Regions from separate parts of the Syntrophomonas curvata genome, predicted to be linked through region 2. Evidence: a T-box and tRNA genes for the amino acid it is inferred to sense, from the RefSeq annotation. Region 2 holds a T-box; the other holds one or more tRNA genes.
What was found. A T-box is a leader RNA that pairs with one kind of tRNA and senses whether it is charged. The one in region 2 lies ahead of trpS (tryptophan--tRNA ligase), so its partner is inferred to be a tRNA-Trp.

Region 1: it encodes a tRNA-Trp, which carries the amino acid that the T-box ahead of trpS (tryptophan--tRNA ligase) is inferred to sense. The anticodon was not compared.

Annotation. Positions count from the first base shown of each region.
Region 1 is NZ_CM129641.1:1,624,578-1,633,018, forward strand. Features, by position in the region: gene metF (methylenetetrahydrofolate reductase [NAD(P)H]) at 1-511, opposite strand, end outside; gene metE (5-methyltetrahydropteroyltriglutamate--homocysteine S-methyltransferase) at 508-2,784, opposite strand; tRNA gene ACU70B_RS07275 (tRNA-Trp) at 2,975-3,050, opposite strand; gene ACU70B_RS07280 (D-alanine--D-alanine ligase) at 3,301-4,221, shown strand; gene ACU70B_RS07285 (hypothetical protein) at 4,291-4,599, shown strand; gene mqnE (aminofutalosine synthase MqnE) at 4,886-5,968, shown strand; gene ACU70B_RS07295 (menaquinone biosynthetic enzyme MqnA/MqnD family protein) at 5,984-6,811, shown strand; gene mqnC (cyclic dehypoxanthinyl futalosine synthase) at 6,826-7,890, shown strand; gene ACU70B_RS07305 (phosphorylase family protein) at 7,908-8,441, shown strand, end outside.
Region 2 is NZ_CM129641.1:1,254,798-1,263,238, reverse strand. Features, by position in the region: gene ACU70B_RS05585 (alkaline phosphatase family protein) at 1-2,115, shown strand, start outside; gene ACU70B_RS05580 (hypothetical protein) at 2,122-4,257, shown strand; gene ACU70B_RS05575 (MarR family winged helix-turn-helix transcriptional regulator) at 4,264-4,686, opposite strand; T-box leader at 4,862-5,091, shown strand; gene trpS (tryptophan--tRNA ligase) at 5,174-6,166, shown strand; gene ACU70B_RS05565 (glycine betaine ABC transporter substrate-binding protein) at 6,203-7,099, opposite strand; gene ACU70B_RS05560 (ABC transporter permease) at 7,096-7,956, opposite strand; gene ACU70B_RS05555 (quaternary amine ABC transporter ATP-binding protein) at 7,949-8,441, opposite strand, start outside.

The DNA of each region.
Region 1 (8,441 bases), 370 kb from region 2:
GATGGTCTACGCCGGTCTCGACTTTTATTTTCAGATTCCTTATATCTGCAGCTATGCTGGATGCTTCTCCGTGCCCCTCAGGATAGCAGGCCGCGACAATATTGAAATCACCGTGCTCCTTAATAAAAGCGATCAAATCACTGGCGTGTTTAAACTCCTGTTGGGGAGAAACGGAGGGATTGAGATCGCCCCTTAATGCCAGTATATTCTCGATATGGTTGGCCTCCAACTGCTGCAGCAAAGACAGCACGTCTTCTCTGGTTTGGTTGATGCAGGTCAGATGGGCCACCGCTTCCCGGCGGTACCTGTTTTTTATGGCCGATGAAATGGCGATAGTGGAAGCGCTGTTGTCACTGGCGCCTGCTCCGTAGGTTACGCTGATAAAGTCGGGGTAAAGGTCATTAAGCTGGTCAAGCGTTTTATAGATCGTATCCGGCGAAGACGTCTTCTGGGGTGGAAAAACCTCAAAGGACAGCACGGTTTTTGTTTTGAATAATTCTGATGTTTTCATATCGTTAAACTTTCCCTGATTTCTTTAGCGGCCATAACCAGGTTCTTAAGGCTCGAAACCGTTTCCGCTTCCTCCCTGGTTTTCAGACCGCAGTCAGGATTTACCCATAGTTTTTCTTTTGCTATTTTGGCCAGCATCCCGGTCAAGGCCGCTTTGATTTCGCCGACAGCGGGAATCCTGGGGGAATGAATATCGTAGACGCCTGGGCCTACCGCTGTCCTGAAGTCGCAGGAATTTAATACGTCGACTATGCCGAGATTGGAACGGGAAGCTTCAAAGCTTATAACATCAGCATCCATATTATCGATTTCTTCCACAATATCATCAAATTCGCTGTAGCACATATGGGTGTGAATCTGGGTTTCCGGCCTAACCCCGCTATGAACCAGCCTGAATGCCGGTATGGCCCAGTCCAGGTACTCTTTGTGCCAATCAGCCTGTCTCAGGGGAAGCTTTTCTTTCAGTGCCGCTTCGTCGATCTGGATTATTTTTATGCCCCTGGCTTCAAGATCCAGGACCTCTTCCCGGATTGCCAGCGCGATTTGGAAGGCGGCTTCCTGCAGGGAAATATCCTCACGGGGAAAAGACCAGTTGAGTATCGTTACCGGACCGGTAAGCATCCCTTTGACCGGCTTGGCGGTCAGGCTCTGGGCATAGACTGAATATTCAACGGTTATGGGATTTGAACGTGAAACATCACCCCATATAATCGGCGGTTTTACACATCGTGTTCCATATGACTGCACCCATGCTTTTTCGGTGAACAGAAATCCGTTCAGGGCTTCACCGAAATATTCCACCATGTCGTTGCGCTCGAATTCGCCGTGAACAAGCACGTCAAGACCGATTCTTTCCTGCAGGGCGACACACTCTTGGATTTTCTTTTTATTGAAGGCTTTATACTGTTCCTCGGTAATCTCCCCTTTTTTAAATGAGGAACGATTGGCTCTTACCGCAGCCGTCTGGGGGAAAGAACCTATTGTAGTTGTGGGCAGTAACGGCAGGTTAAGTTTTTGCTGCTGGATCTTCCCGCGCTCTTTATATATAGGAAGCCTTATAAAATCCCTTTCAGTAAGTGCCGCAAGCTTTTCTCCAACCGTGTTATCGGGGTCAGAAAAATTTTCATTAAATAGCTTGGCGTTTTCCAGGTATTTTGGATTATCGCCGCTATCAGTCTCTTCAATGAGGAGTTTCAAATCTGCAAGTTCGGCCAGCTTTTCTTCCGCAAAGGAAAAATGCTTCTTATAGCTGTCGTCCAGCCGGGATTCGTTTTTAAGCGAATAGGGAACATGGACAAGGGAACAGGAGGTCGATATTACGGCGCTGACTGCATAGCCTGTGATTTTTTTAATCATCGGAAGTGTTGCTGCATAATTGTTCTTCCAGATGTTTTTTCCGTTCACAACCCCGGCAAATAAGGTCTTGCTAGCTGGAAAGCCATTACGTTCCAAAAGTTCGAGGTTTTTTTGCCCTTCGATGAAATCCAGGCCGACACCGTCAAAATCAAGCAATGCAATATTAGCATAGCAGTCACGCACATCGCCAAAATAGGTCTGCAAAAGCACCTTGATGCTTCCCTTGGCATTGAGTATTGGGCTGTAAAGGCTTTTTAACAGCTGTATATCAAGGGCCGTCATATCGGTTACAAGTACCGGTTCATCAAACTGCACCCATTCAGCGCCGAGTTTATCGAACTCCATGAGTATTTCAGAGTATGCTTTGATAATGCTGCCGGCGAAATCAGATGCTCCTTTCTTTCCCGTGAAACTCGCAAGCTTTATAAATGTAAGGGGACCAATGATAACCGGTTTGGTTTTAATTCCGGCTGCTTTTGCCTCCAGGAATTCATCGAATGGCTTTCTGCCGACCAGCTTAATTTCCGCAGCATCTTCTATCTCCGGTACCAGGTAGTGGTAATTGGTGTTGAACCATTTTTTAAGAGTGAGTGCCTTGGCATCACCATTTGCACCTTGGTAACCTCTTGCGGCGGCAAAATATTCTGCAAGGGGATCAAGCTTCAGGTCTTTATACCTTTGGGGAATTACATTCAGCATGAAAGACGTGTCCAGCATCCCATCATAAAAAGAAAAGTCGTTTGACGGGATGAAATCAATTCCGCTCTCGACCTGTTTAAGCCAATGAGCCTGGCGAAGTTTGGCTGCCGTTGCATGCAGCTTTTCATTTGCTATTTCACCTTTGAAATGACTTTCCAATGCAAATTTCAGCTCTCTGGAGTTTCCTATCCTCGGATATCCTATAACTGCTGTTTTCATAATGCTGCCCCTTTCTTGCCCGGTGGGTTGAAGTAATTATATTATCGGTTGAGCAATATAGGGTAACACTTATTAACTATGATGATATATAGTTGTAAGCTATATGCCGGCAATGCATCCAGCGCTAACGGCTATAGAGTATATTAAAAACTAAAAGCCACGCAAACCTGCGTGGCTTCTTGATTTCATATGGCAGGGGAGAGAGGTCTCGAACCCCCAGCCCTCGGTTTTGGAGACCGATGCTCTGCCAATTGAGCTACTCCCCTGCGTTTCATAGCAAAACATATTCTAGCATAAAAAAGGCCATCCTTCAAGGATAATATGGGTAATTGTTGCCCTAACCACTTAATCGGGTATTTCTTGAACCTGCTGTTGTTTAGCAGTATCATTTAACTTGGATTATGCACTGGTGAGTAATATACGCGAAAATGATGGAATATTAATGGAGAGATGACAGAATTATAAAGTGAGAGAGTAATTATTAAAAACTAAGGCAGGTGGATTCATTTGAGCAAGGTGCTGGTGCTCATGGGGGGCACTTCCGAAGAACGAGAGGTTTCATTAAATAGTGGTCAAAATGTATGTAGAGCATTGGAACAGAAAGGCTTTCAGGTTGAGGCCCTGGATTTCAAGAGGGATAACCTTAATAGGATAGCGGATATAGCTCCTGACGTGGTCTTTATAGCCCTGCATGGCAGAAACGGGGAAGATGGTACCGTTCAGGGTTATCTTGATCTGCTGGGCATACCCTATACTGGTTCGGGGGTGGCCGCCAGCGCAATTTGCATGAACAAGATTATTACCAAGAAACTGCTGAGCTATGAAGGTCTTCCAACCCCTGATTTTATCATTATGAAGAAAAAAACTTTTGACCGGGCCGCGTTTGTGGTCCGCTCTCTGGTGAAGAAGTTCGGCTTACCCATGGTGATAAAGGCTGCCACCCAGGGCTCCAGTATCGGAACCTATATCGTTAAAAAAGAGGGCGATATTTTGCCTGCGATAGAAGCAGCTTTTCAATATGATCAGGATGTCTTGATTGAGAAATATATCGATGGTACTCTGCTGACGGTCAGCGTACTGGGAAATGAGAATCCTTGCGTATTGCCTATTATTGAAATAACGTCCAGCAACGAGTTTTATGACTATGAATCCAAATACACCCCCGGTATGTGCGAGCATCTTATCCCCGCCCGGATTAATGAAGACTTGCAGAACACCATAATGAGGATAAGCGAAGAGGCCTATAAATCAGTTGCTTGCCGGGGATTTGCCCGCATAGATTTTATGGTGGACCATAAGGGCCGTCCCTATATTCTGGAGATCAATACCATACCGGGACTGACCGATATGAGCCTGGTTCCCGATGCTGCAAGGGCTGTGGGTATATCTTATGAAGATCTGATAGAGCATTTGGTAAGCCTGGCTCTGGAAAAATAATTGAAAAGAGGATAGAGGACAAAAACAGCGAATAAGATATCATTACCCTGAAAATTAGGGAGTCTTGAAATGACTAACTTTTTGCCGTCGGGAATTATAAAAGATACTACCACCGATATATACCAGAAGGTACAGGAGTTAAAAAAAGAACGAGACCTGCTGCGTTTGCAAAAAGGTCTGGGGGAAATCGAAGAAATGGCTCTGGAACTGGCCGTATTCCTGGAGAAGCTTTCATGTGACCCTTTGATTTATACTGGAGCAGGTAGCACGGAAGAAGTTATTAAGCGTTTGGACTGGGCGCTAACCTTTAGTGAAGATATTGACCCGGTGGAGTTTTTTAAATACAATCTGCAAATGAAGAAACGAGAGAGTAAGTAATATGCCAGCAGTGACCATAGCCTTGAGATGATGAGTCTTAAGGCTATTTTTATTGCTTAATGGGTAGTGGCGTTAGGCTATCGGCGAAGAGATATATGGAAATCAGTCTGACTTAAGTGTATTAAATATCCCCACTACCTTATGCCCTTATAAGGAAATCTGGTATAATTTCATTATTACTTTTGGAAATCTGGCGGAAAACCTCCAATTAAGCGTTGCTCTAATCATTGAGTTTCGCATGGCAAGCTTTTAAAGCGCGTACCGGGTATAAGCGGGGAGATGAACGATGGACAAAAGATTGCAGGAAATAGGGGAGAAGGTTAAGCAGAAAATCAGGTTGAATAAAGAAGATGGAGTCTATCTCTATCATTCTGATGATCTGCTGGCTATCGGCGCCATGGCGCGGACTAAAAAGATAGAGGCGTCGCAGCGGTATGTATACTTTAACGTGAACCGTCATATCAATTTGACCAATATCTGCGTATCCCGGTGTAAGTTCTGTGCGTTCGGGGTCGACGAAAATGGCACAAGCGGTCCCTATGTCATGAGTCCGGAGGAAGCTTTTGCCTTTGGAGCGGAGGCGGTTGGTTACGGCATAACCGAATTCCATGTAGTGAGTGCGCTGCATCCCAGTAAACCCTTTGATTACTATGTGGAAGTGGTGAAACGTTTGCATGAGGCTTATCCGCAAATCCATATACAGGGGTTCACGGCGGTGGAGATATTCTATTTTGCCCAAATCAGCGGCCTTTCAGTGCGGGAGGTCTTATCCACCCTGAAAGAGGCCGGATTAGGTTCGATGCCGGGGGGAGGGGCGGAAGTGTTCAATGACGATATCCGCCGTGAACTATGCCCGCGCAAAGCCATGAGCGACGACTGGCTGCGGGTACACCAGACGGCGCATGAACTGGGTATCAAAACCAACTGCACTATGCTCTACGGACATGTGGAGAGTATTGAGGATCGGGTCGATCATCTTATGCGCCTGAGGGAATTGCAGGATACTGCTCCCGGCTTTCAATCCTTTATCCCCTTGCCTTTTTTGCCGGATAATACCAGGCTGAGCCACATCGGGAGAACCAGCGCCCTGGATGATCTCAAAACTATGGCCATATCTCGGTTGATGCTGGATAACATCGACCATATCAAAGCCTTCTGGATCATGCTGGGGATTCCTTTGGCCCAAATCGCCCTGGAATTCGGAGCCGATGACCTGGATGGCACGGTTATAGAAGAGAGGATAATGCACTCGGCCGGCGCCAATACCGAAAAAGGAATAGACAAGCAGGCCATTGTCGAATTAATCCGGGAGAGTGGATACACCCCGGTGGAACGTGATACTCTCTATAATATCATAGAGATATTTTAAAAGGAGCATATTAATATGAAGCCAAGAGTCGGGCATATTCAATTTATAAATTGTTTCCCGCTTTTTTACGGTCTGATCGAGAAAAAATTTTTACTGGAAATAGAGCTGATAAAGGGTAATCCTACCGATCTTAATCGCATGCTGGCCGATAATCTGCTGGATCTGGCACCTATTCCATCTATAGCTTATGCCCGCAATTATCGGGATTATGTTTTAATGCCCGATATTTCGGTGAGCTGCGATGGCGAGGTCAAAAGTATTTATCTGTTTTCACGCCTGCCCATCGATAGGCTGCATAATAAAAAAATTGCCCTGACCAACATATCCAGGACCTCCCAGGCCTTGTTGCGTATTCTGATGGCCCGTTACTACAACGTTTCCCCGGAATATTTCCAGTCGGCGCCGGAACTGGGGGCTATGCTGATGGAAGCGGATGCGGCTCTGTTAATCGGCGACGACGCATTAAGAGCCCGCTATAAAACTTACGACCGGCTCCATATATATGACCTGGGGCAGGAGTGGAAGAATTTTACCGGCTTACCCATGGTTTTTGCGGTTTGGGCGATTCGCCGTGATTTTGCCCATAGCCATCGGGATGAATTAAAACTTATCCGGGACACCTTCACCGATTCCATCAAATTCAGTCTGGAATGCATCCAGGACTGTGCGTCCAAGGCTTCCCAGTGGGAGGACTTCAGCTCTGATTATCTGGTAGAATATTTTAACAGCCTGCGTTTTGATTTTGACCCCCGCAAACAGGAAGGACTGCTGCAATATTATAAGGAAGCCAAAAACCAGGGCCTGATTGATGAAGTACCTCCAATCGAAATTATAGGCTTATAGTTTAGGAGGTCAATTTGAACAGCAGGGATTTATTAAAAGAAATAGCAGAGGGCCGGCGTATGAGCCCGGAGGAGTTTGTTTTCCTGGATGGAAACGCGGATTTTCTTGCTCTGGGACAGGCTGCCGACCAGGTGCGGCGCCGACGTTTTGTTAATGACAGAGTGACTTTTGTCATTGACCGTAATATCAATTATACTAATATCTGCACCTGTCAATGCAAATTCTGTGCTTTCTACCGCCATAAGAATGATGACGATGCTTATGTAATAGATAAGGCGGCCCTTTTTGCCAAAATTGAAGAAGCTATTGAAATGGGCGCTTCACAGTTAATGATTCAGGGAGGGCTCAACCCGGAACTCCATGTTGAATTTTTCGAAGAAATGTTTCGCAGCATAAAGGCCCGCTATCCGGTGCAAATACACTCCCTGAGCGCACCGGAAATAGCTTATATTGCCCGCCGGTCAGGCCTGGAGGTAAGGGAGACCCTGCTCCGTTTGCAGGCGGCCGGCCTGGATTCATTGCCCGGAGGAGGAGCGGAAGTACTGCACGATGAGGTCAGGCAGTATATAAGTCCCCATAAAATCAGCAGCCGGCAATGGCTGGAGGTAATGAGGACTGCCCATGGGATAGGCATGAAGACTACCGCCACCATGATGATGGGGAGTGTGGAGCGTTTGCAGCATCGCCTCTACCATCTGGATATGATAAGAAAGCTCCAGGACGAGACCGGAGGCTTCCGGGCGTTTATCATATGGACTTACCAACCGGGCAATAACGAATTAATGGGCAAAAAGATATCATCGCTGGCTTACCTGCGTTTTCTGGCCTTATCCCGTCTTTACCTGGACAATATCGACCATATTCAAGGTTCCTGGGTAACCCAGGGGAAACAGATTGGTCAGCTTTCCCTCTTGTTTGGGGGAGATGATCTGGGTAGTATAATGATTGAGGAAAATGTGGTGCGCTCGGCGGGAGTGGCTTATAAAATGAACAAAGAGGAAATGATCGCCCTGATCCGGGCTGCAGGCCGGAAACCGGCTTTGCGGGATACCGCTTACCGGATACTGGAGGAATATTAGATAAGGAGTAAATCGCCATGCCGGTACCGCAATGTGACTTTGCCCTGATCGGCGGGTCCAGCACCTTGAATATAGATTTGCCGGAGAGCCTGGGCCTGGATTACGTGCAGGTCGCAGACCGGAACCTGGTTTATAGCACCCCCTGGGGGTTGAGCCCTGAATTCAAGGAGTTGATTATAAAAGGGGAAAATGGTGATAGGCGGGTATTAACCTGCCGTATGCACGGCTGGCGCAAAGGAGTTACCCGTGCCGATGCTTCCCGTCAGGTATTTTGGGTATTGCGCGCCGCCGGAGTAAAAAAAATCGTGGCCGAAGGCGGGGTAGGGGCTATTAACCACCTTTTAAGGACCCGCGACCTGCTTATCCCCGATGATTACATGGATTTTTCCATGCGCAAGGATGTGGGCCTGGATGAGCGCCACCTGTTGGTTATGCGGGAGGCTATCTGCCCCGCAATGAGGGAAACATTATGCCAGACGGCGGAAAAAGACTGGCCGGGGCGGGTGTTCGAGCGGGGTGTTTATGTCAACACCGACGGCAGACATTTTGAA
Region 2 (8,441 bases):
TCCGACTACATAGGTACCGGCGATCTTATCAATTCCCATACCCCCAACCTGGACGGTCTTCTGTCCCAAAGCGGGTCAGGATTAATGAATATCCGTTCCAAAAACAGGTATCCTTCCAGTTCCTATATGTCCCTGGCAACAGGTGCACGGGTGGGTACTATTGAAAATGCCGGATTGTCTTATAATAGTACTGAGGGAGTTGATTTCGTATTCGGCCTGTTGGATAATTCAACGGCTTCATCCCTGAATGCCGCTAACCTTTTCTCTCTTTTCACGGCGGCCAAGCCGCCTGATGAGGGGGTTGTCAATCTCTTTATCGAACCTGCCAGGAAGTACGCCAGCAGTTATAACCCACCTTACCAGGTTGGCAGCATGGGTTGGGAAGCTCGCGAATTAGGTTACCGCTTAGCGGTACTGGGGAATTCCGATACCCATCAGCTGGTCAACCGCAATTCGGTTATACTGGCTATGGATGAAAAAGGCATCGTTCCCCAGGGCAATGTCAGCCAGGATCTGCTGGAGGTTAACCCGTCCAGCCCCGGGGGCCTGCAAAGCAACCATGACCAGATTATAGACAATATGCAGCGCCTGCTGGCAGTCGCCGATATACTCGTTATGGACCTGGGAGATACCAGCAGAGTGGAAACGAACCGGGAAAACACCTCTGATTATATAGTGGTGGAGCAACGTAAAAATGCGGTGGAAAGAAATGACCTTCTGCTGGGCAGGATAATCAACAGTATAAATATGGAAAAAACTATGCTGATCATACTTTCTCCCAACCCCAATAAAGAGATGCTGGCTGCAGGCAATTTTGGCCTTACCCCAGCCATCATATACACCCCGGGGTCAGAACCAGGCTTGCTGACCTCCGCTACTACCCGTCGTCCCGGCCTGGTCAGTAACGCTGACCTCAAACCCACGGTATTTTCCTTTCTGGAGCATAATTACCCTGTCCGCGGAATAAGTACTATCAAATCAGACAACAGCCTGCAAAAACTTGATCAGCAGGTAAACCTGTTTACTCAATTACGGGTAAGCCGCAATCCGCTGCATTATATGTTCATGTTTTTTGCGGTGCTGGGAATCGCAGTCGGAGCCCTGGCCTTCATTGCCGGCCGCAAAGAATTCTTCCGCCATGTAAATTATACGGTATATTGCGCCTTAAGTATGCCTCTGGTATTCTTGTTCATCAGCTTTAGCCAATATTTTTCACTAGGGTGGGTTATGCTGCTCAGTTTCGGCTCAGCTATGCTAATGGCAGCTCTGGTGCACTTCTTATTTAAGGACCCGTTTGATGCCTTGCTGTTTCTTACCTTAACTACCGCCATACTGCTGGCATTCGATTCATTTACCGGCTCCAGATTGATGCTGGTATCGCCCCTGGGCTCCGATGCTATTGCCGGGGGACGCTTTTACGGAATTGGGAATGATTATATGGGAATACTGTTGGCCTGTACTATAATATCCTCTTTACTGCTGCTGGATAAGCTGAAACATTTGTCACTTAAGCCTTCACACCAGGCATTAATGGGATTATTGCCGTTAATCGTGGTCAGTGTCGCCATCGGTCACCCCAGTTTCGGTACTAACATGGGTGGATTTATAACGGCAGTAGTAAGCATGGGCTTCTTCTACGTTATAGTCAGAGGTCATAAAATTTCGCTCTTTAAAATCTTATTAATCCTTTTTCTGGCTATAATGGCCGTATTCGCCGTAGCCCAACTGGATGCTCTGCTTAATCCTACCCCGTCCCATGCCGGCAAAGCTATAAGCAGTTTCCATTCCGGGGGTGGCCTGGCCGTTCTGCTGGCGATGATAAAAACCAAACTGGGAATACTGGGAAGCACTATTTATCACTCCATTTGGAGCTTGATTCTGCTATTGCTCATTGCCGCCCTGATTATGTTAAAACACAAGCGCCCCAACCTCATGTTGCAACTTTCGGTACATGACAAGGTCATAAGTCAGACTGTCAAAATACTGCTTATCGCTGCCGTTACTGTTTTTTTGGTAAATGATACTGGTGTTATCGCTGCCGCAATTATTGTATTATACCTGCTGGATAGTCTCTGGCTCACCCTAAGCCGGAGCAGTTATCAAGGACGGTGGTAGAAAACCATGTATAAAAAGCTGCTGGCAACCCTGGGAATATTGCTTCTGCTCCTTGCCTGCCCCGATTCCATCCAGGCCCAAACTGACAAAGAGCAGCCGCATCAGCGCGTCATCATCTATATGATTGATAAACTGAATTTGAGCGATCTTGACCCTGATATTACCCCCCATCTCTGGTACATGCAGAGTAAAGGCGGATTGGGGCTGCTTAACACTCTGAGTGCGGGGGAGAGAACCAGCAAGAATGTTCCCTGCACCATATCGGCTGGGAAACTGGCCGTGGGCAGCTTTAATGCCGACCTTAATTTTAAGGCCGCCGAGGTAGTAAACTACGAAAGGGCCGGCGATGTGTTTTTTCGTAATACCGGTTTTTTACCTGCCGACCATAATGTGGTGGTAAGCAGTATCGAGGTAATTAAAAAGAACAATGAAAAACGGGGGCTGGGCCAGCCAGGAAAGCTGGGTGATGAACTGCATGCTATGGGACTTAAAACCGCTGTAATCGGGAATGCCGATTTACCCGGACATTATTCCCGCAGCGGGGCTTTAATAGTTATGGACTCAAACGGCATAGTGGATAATGGGCTGGTCGGCAGAGAAATGGTCAGGAAATCCAAAAACTTCCCTCAATCCAGTAATTACGATAAGATACTGGAGGCTTTCCGCCAATTTCAAGCCTACGATCTTATTTTAATCCAGTTTGGAGATCTGGCCCGATTGGATAATGTAGGCAGCATGTACTCCGGTCAGCAGTTGCAGGTGGAAAGAAAGAACCGGCTTATTCAAATTGATGCCTGCATCAGCCAATTACAGAAAGAGCTCGATAGCAGGGATGCGGTATACGTTATAAGCCCGACCCCGTCATATGATGCCGCGCTGCAGGGTGAACTCCTGACCCCCATTATTATAGACCAGCCAGGGGCAAAAGGAGTTTTAACCAGTTACTCCACCCGCCGCGAAGGCATAGTTTCAAGCATCAGCCTGAAAAACTCAATCTTGCATTACTTTAACCCCGCTGTCCTGGACACTATTTATGCTAGTCCGGCTAACAGCATAATTGACAGCCTTAAACACATAAATCAGCGGGTAGCATTTGAATACCTTAACCAGGCCTGGATGGTTACCGTTCACGTTGCCCTGATATTTCTCCTGCTGCTTGTGGCTCTGGCAGCACGCTTAAAGAACATCTACCCTGAAATTGCTGAATTCCTGATTTTATTTGCGGTGGCCATGCCTCTAAGCCTGTTGCTCATGGGTAATTTTGATGTGTTCAGCCGCTGGCTCTTCCTGCTTATTTCACTGGGGTTAAACCTGTCTCTCAGCCTTTTTTGCCTGCTTGCCTCCCGGATGGGTAAAACCAGTGCCCTGGGCATACTGCTGCTTTTGACCATAGGCACCATTGCCTTGGATCTAGTCTTTGATTTGGGCATGCTCAAACAATCAATACTTAGTTACCGTATTATGAGCGGCTCGCGCTACTATGGCCTGGGCAACGAATACATGGGCGTATTAATCGGATCTACCATAGCCTTATCTGCCCTGGTATTACAGCAAGCCTATTCCAAGCGCAGGCTGTTTATAGTGGCCCTACTATTCAGCCTGGTTGTATTCTTGATTGCCTATCCCCTCTTTGGCATCAATGTAGGGGGAAGCATAACCGCTTGTATAGGTCTGGGATATACCTATATGCATTATTCCAAGCATAAAGTAAACCTTACCAAGGTATTCTGGCTGGTTTGCGGCACTATTGTTTTGGTATCGATTATGGCGGTAATAGATTTAAAACAGCCCCTGGAGATACAATCCCATCTGGGGCGAAATGTAAGTCTGATTAGGGACGGAGGATTCAGCGAAATTTTGAATATAATCAGCCGGAAAGTACAGATGCAGTTACGGGTTATCAATTATAGTGTTTGGGGTTGGGTTTTGCTTTTATTGGTGCTGGTTTTTTCCTATTTCGTGTTTCGCCCGGCCAGCATTATAAAACGGGTTAAGGAACAGCTGCCGGTTATATATAGCAGCCTGCAGGGAATAATAGTGGCAGCCATCATAGCCATCATCTTTAATGATTCCGGTATAACAGCTGCCGCTGTACTAGCCCTCTATTTCATTGCCTTGTATCTTAAATATCTACTCCGATGAATGCCCCTATTCCAGGCCGTTCAATATATTCTTTATCCCGTGCATAAACTCCTTCTGGTTGCCTTCGCCCAGTAAATCATATAAATGAACATTAAATTCCTTACCTATGCTAACTAAATCGTCGGCTATGGCCTCACCTTTTTCGGTAATAAAAACCCTTATGGCCCTGCGGTCTTCAGGGTCAAGCTGACGCTCCACCAGTTTGTCTTTTTCCAGTTTATCCACCAAAACCGTCATAGAGGAACTGTCAATCAGGGTACGATGACCAATCTCTTTTAAAGTTATGCCGTTTTCGTCGTAAAGACAGGTAAGAACAAACATCTGGGGTATGCTTATGCCATAAGGCTCCAACTGGGCACTCAAGTGTTTGTCGATTTTTTTCATTGCCGCCCGCATGCTAAAACACAAAAAGGTATAAAAGTCAGTCATCCTCTGAAACTCCTTTGCTTGAATTGCAATGGCCCGATTTAAGCCATGAATATTTTATTTTAGTATTATACCATATTATAATTTATAAACTGAAATCCGCAACTCAAATTAAAAATTGCATGATTCCAAACTTGAATTACAGGTCGTACATATGGTATTTTAGAATATATTGCATGGAAATACAATGATGAGGATTAGTAGCTCGATTGGATAGTTGCAGAGAGCCGGGCAGGTGGAAACCGGTACTGAAGATTGAGTGAATGGGCCTTTAAGTAGCAGGCTGAAATGGGTTGACCAGATTAGGCCGGGCCGGCATTCCCCCGTTACCGGGAAAAGCGCAGCCAGCGCCTGTCGAGCGGACCGTTTGGTCAATAAGGGTGGCACCGCGGAAGCCCCGTCCCTTTAGCGGCAGGGGCTTTTTTATTTTGCGGCAGCGGAGGCAGCCGTGGTTTAACATAAATTATAAGTATTAGAAAGGATGAGTGTTATGCCTGAGGGCAAGAAGAGGATCTTGACCGGAGACCGACCTACCGGGAGCCTGCACCTGGGTCATTATGTGGGCAGCCTGGCCAACCGGGTCAAACTGCAGGAAGAATATGAGAGCTATATTATTATTGCCGATGTCCAGGCCCTTACCACCCACTGGGAAAAAGATGATAACCTGAAACGGGACGTATTTCAGATTACCGGCGATTATCTGGCCGCAGGAATTGATCCCGGTCTGTCGACCATTTTTATTCAGAGCATGATCCCGGAAATACATGAATTGACCATGTATTATTCCATGTTCACATCGGTAAACGTTTTGCGCCATAACCCTACGGTAAAGACAGAAGCCGCCCAGCACGGGTTCAGCGATATGACTTACGGTTTTTTGGGGTATCCGGTAAGCCAGGCGGCCGATATCAGTATATTCAAGGCTCATCTGGTGCCGGTAGGGGAAGACCAGATTCCCCATATTGAATTGGCCCGCAAAATAGTACGCCGTTTCAACGACCTCTATAAACCGGTGCTGGTGGAGCCGGAGGTTCTGGTAGGGGATGTGCCGCGGCTGATAGGGCTGGATGGTAAGGCCAAGATGAGCAAAAGTTTAAATAACGCTATATTTTTAGCCGACACTGCCGACGAGGTATGGCAAAAAATCCGTAATGCCGTAACCGACCCGGCCCGTATCCATAAAACTGACCCGGGGCACCCTGAAGTCTGCACGGTCTATGAATACCACCGGGTCTTTAATCCCGAAGAAGCCGGGGAAATCGAAGACGATTGCCGTCATGGCCATATAGGCTGCGTAAACTGCAAAAAGAAACTGAGCGGAAAAATCAACCAGCTGCTGGAACCCATGCGGGAGAGAAGGGAAAAATACGATTATGAAGCCATCCGGGAAATATTGCTGGAAGGAACCAAAAAAGCCCACCGCGTTGCCTTGGATACGATGGCGGAAGTGCGGGAAGCCATGGGCATCAATTACCTTGACTAAAGTAATTTACCCCCGGCCAAGGCCGGGGGTAGCGCCTTATTTATCTTTATATTTATCCGGCAGCCAGCTATTGACCAATTCCGGGTTCTGCTCCACCCACTTCCGGGCCGCCTCTTCACTGTTCCCCATATCCTCGGCCAGCCCCATGGCCGAAGCCAGATCCTCCGGGCTCCAGGCAAAGTTGTCAAACAGGGTATAAGCATCGGGCATGTCTTCCTTCAGGCCTTTTCTCACTATAGTATTAATGGTTTCAGCTTCACCGTAATCCTTCTTGGGGTCATCCAGATACTTGAGGTCCCAGCGGGCAAACTTCCAGTGCGGAGTCCAGCCGGTTACGACTACCCATTTATTATTATCAACAGCCTGTTTCAGTGAAGCTATCATGGTGCCTTCACTGCCTTCGACCAGTTCATACTCCAGGTTATAGTCTTTCAGCGCCGCTTCAGTAGCCTTCATAATGCCGGCGCCGGAATCAATGCCGATTATTTTCCCGTCAAATTTATCCTTTACCGAATTCAGGTCGGCAATGGAATCAACAGCAACATAATCCGGTACTACCAGACCGATTTTAGCCCCTTCCATACTCGGTCCCAAATCCTCCACCTGGTCTTTAACCTGCTTCATGTATTCACCATGAGTTAACGGCAGCCAGGCCGTAAAAACGGCATCGCCTTTTTTATTGGCCAGGCCTTCATACATGGCTGCAGCCGTAACATCCATTATTTCTACATCGTAACCCATCTTGTCTTCCAGGATAACTTTCATGACATGGGTTTCGGCGCTGGCACAGGCCCATTGTACGTAGAGAAGCTTAACCTGCTTGTTTTCCTTATCGGCCTGCTTACCGCCGCCGCTGCCACAACCGGCAATGCTTACGACGGCAAACGCCGTCAGTACTGCCAGAGTGATAATAGATACGGTTCTTTTTTTCATCTTACCTTCTCCTTCCCCGTTGTTTTACCCAGGTTCTGGGTTATACGGTCAAGTATTATCGCCAGAATGACTATGGCTACACCTGCTTCAAACCCCATTCCCATTTTAAGCTGCTGAATGGCTGTCCATACCACACCCCCCAGTCCTTTGGCGCCGATCATGGCGGCTACCACCACCATTGACAGTGAAAGCATGATGCATTGGTTGATCCCCGCCAATATATTGGCTCGCGCCAGAGGTAATTCTATCTTGAACAACATCTGCCAAAAAGTTGAGCCGAAGGACTTCCCCAATTCCTCCAGTTCTTCCGGAACCTGTTTTAAACCTAACTCGGTAAGTCTTATGACCGGAGGCATGGAGAAAACGATAGTGGTCAATACGGCCGGAACTACCCCCAGCCCAAAGAAGGGAATGGCAGGCAGGAGGTATACAAATGCGGGCAGAGTCTGCATAAAATCCAGTACGGGAGCAATAATCCGGTGGGCGGTCCTATTCTTGGCCGCCAGTATCCCCAGCGGAATTCCTATCGATATACACAGAGCTACCGCGCCGATTACCAGAGCCAGGGTTTCCATCGATACTTTCCATAGCCCGATATTGTATATGAACATCAAACCCAATAAAGCAAACAAGGCTATTTTCTTATTGACCAGCCACCAGGCCAACAGGCTGAAAACAATAATCAGCAATTCCGGAGGCAGGCTTATTAAAAAACCCTGCAGCCCCTTGATCAACTCTTCCATTCCGGTGGCAAACGCCTGGGTTGACTCCCCCCATTCCGCCTGCAGGTAATCAATAGAGCGATCCGTCCATTCCGCCAGCGGTATACGCGGAATGCTGTCCATAAGGCTACTCACTGGTTTCCCTCCTTTCCCCGGCCAGACCGGCTATCACTGACCCTCTCACCAGTACTCCTTTCAGGCTGCCGGCCTCGTCAACTACCGCTACCGGCACCTTGGTGCGAGCCAGTACTTCCAGCAGTTCACATAATGGAGTGTCAGGCAAAGCTACGGGACCATCCTTGTTTATAATCATATCTAATTCTCTGATTCCCTGATGCGCAATCCGGGAAGCATCATCCGCATTGACATAACCCAGCAGCTTGCCCCCACGGTCGGTAACAAACAAGGACGACATCCCGAATCTTTCCATAATGTGTAAAGCGGTCATGGGGCCGTCTTTGGGATAAACCACATTCCGGGCCCTCACCATTACCGATGCTGCGGTCAAAGCCCTGGAGTAGTTGACGTTTTCGACAAAACGGGCCACATATTCGGTGGCGGGAGATAATAATATATCCTCCGGCTGTCCCATCTGAACAATTGTACCATCCTTCATCAGG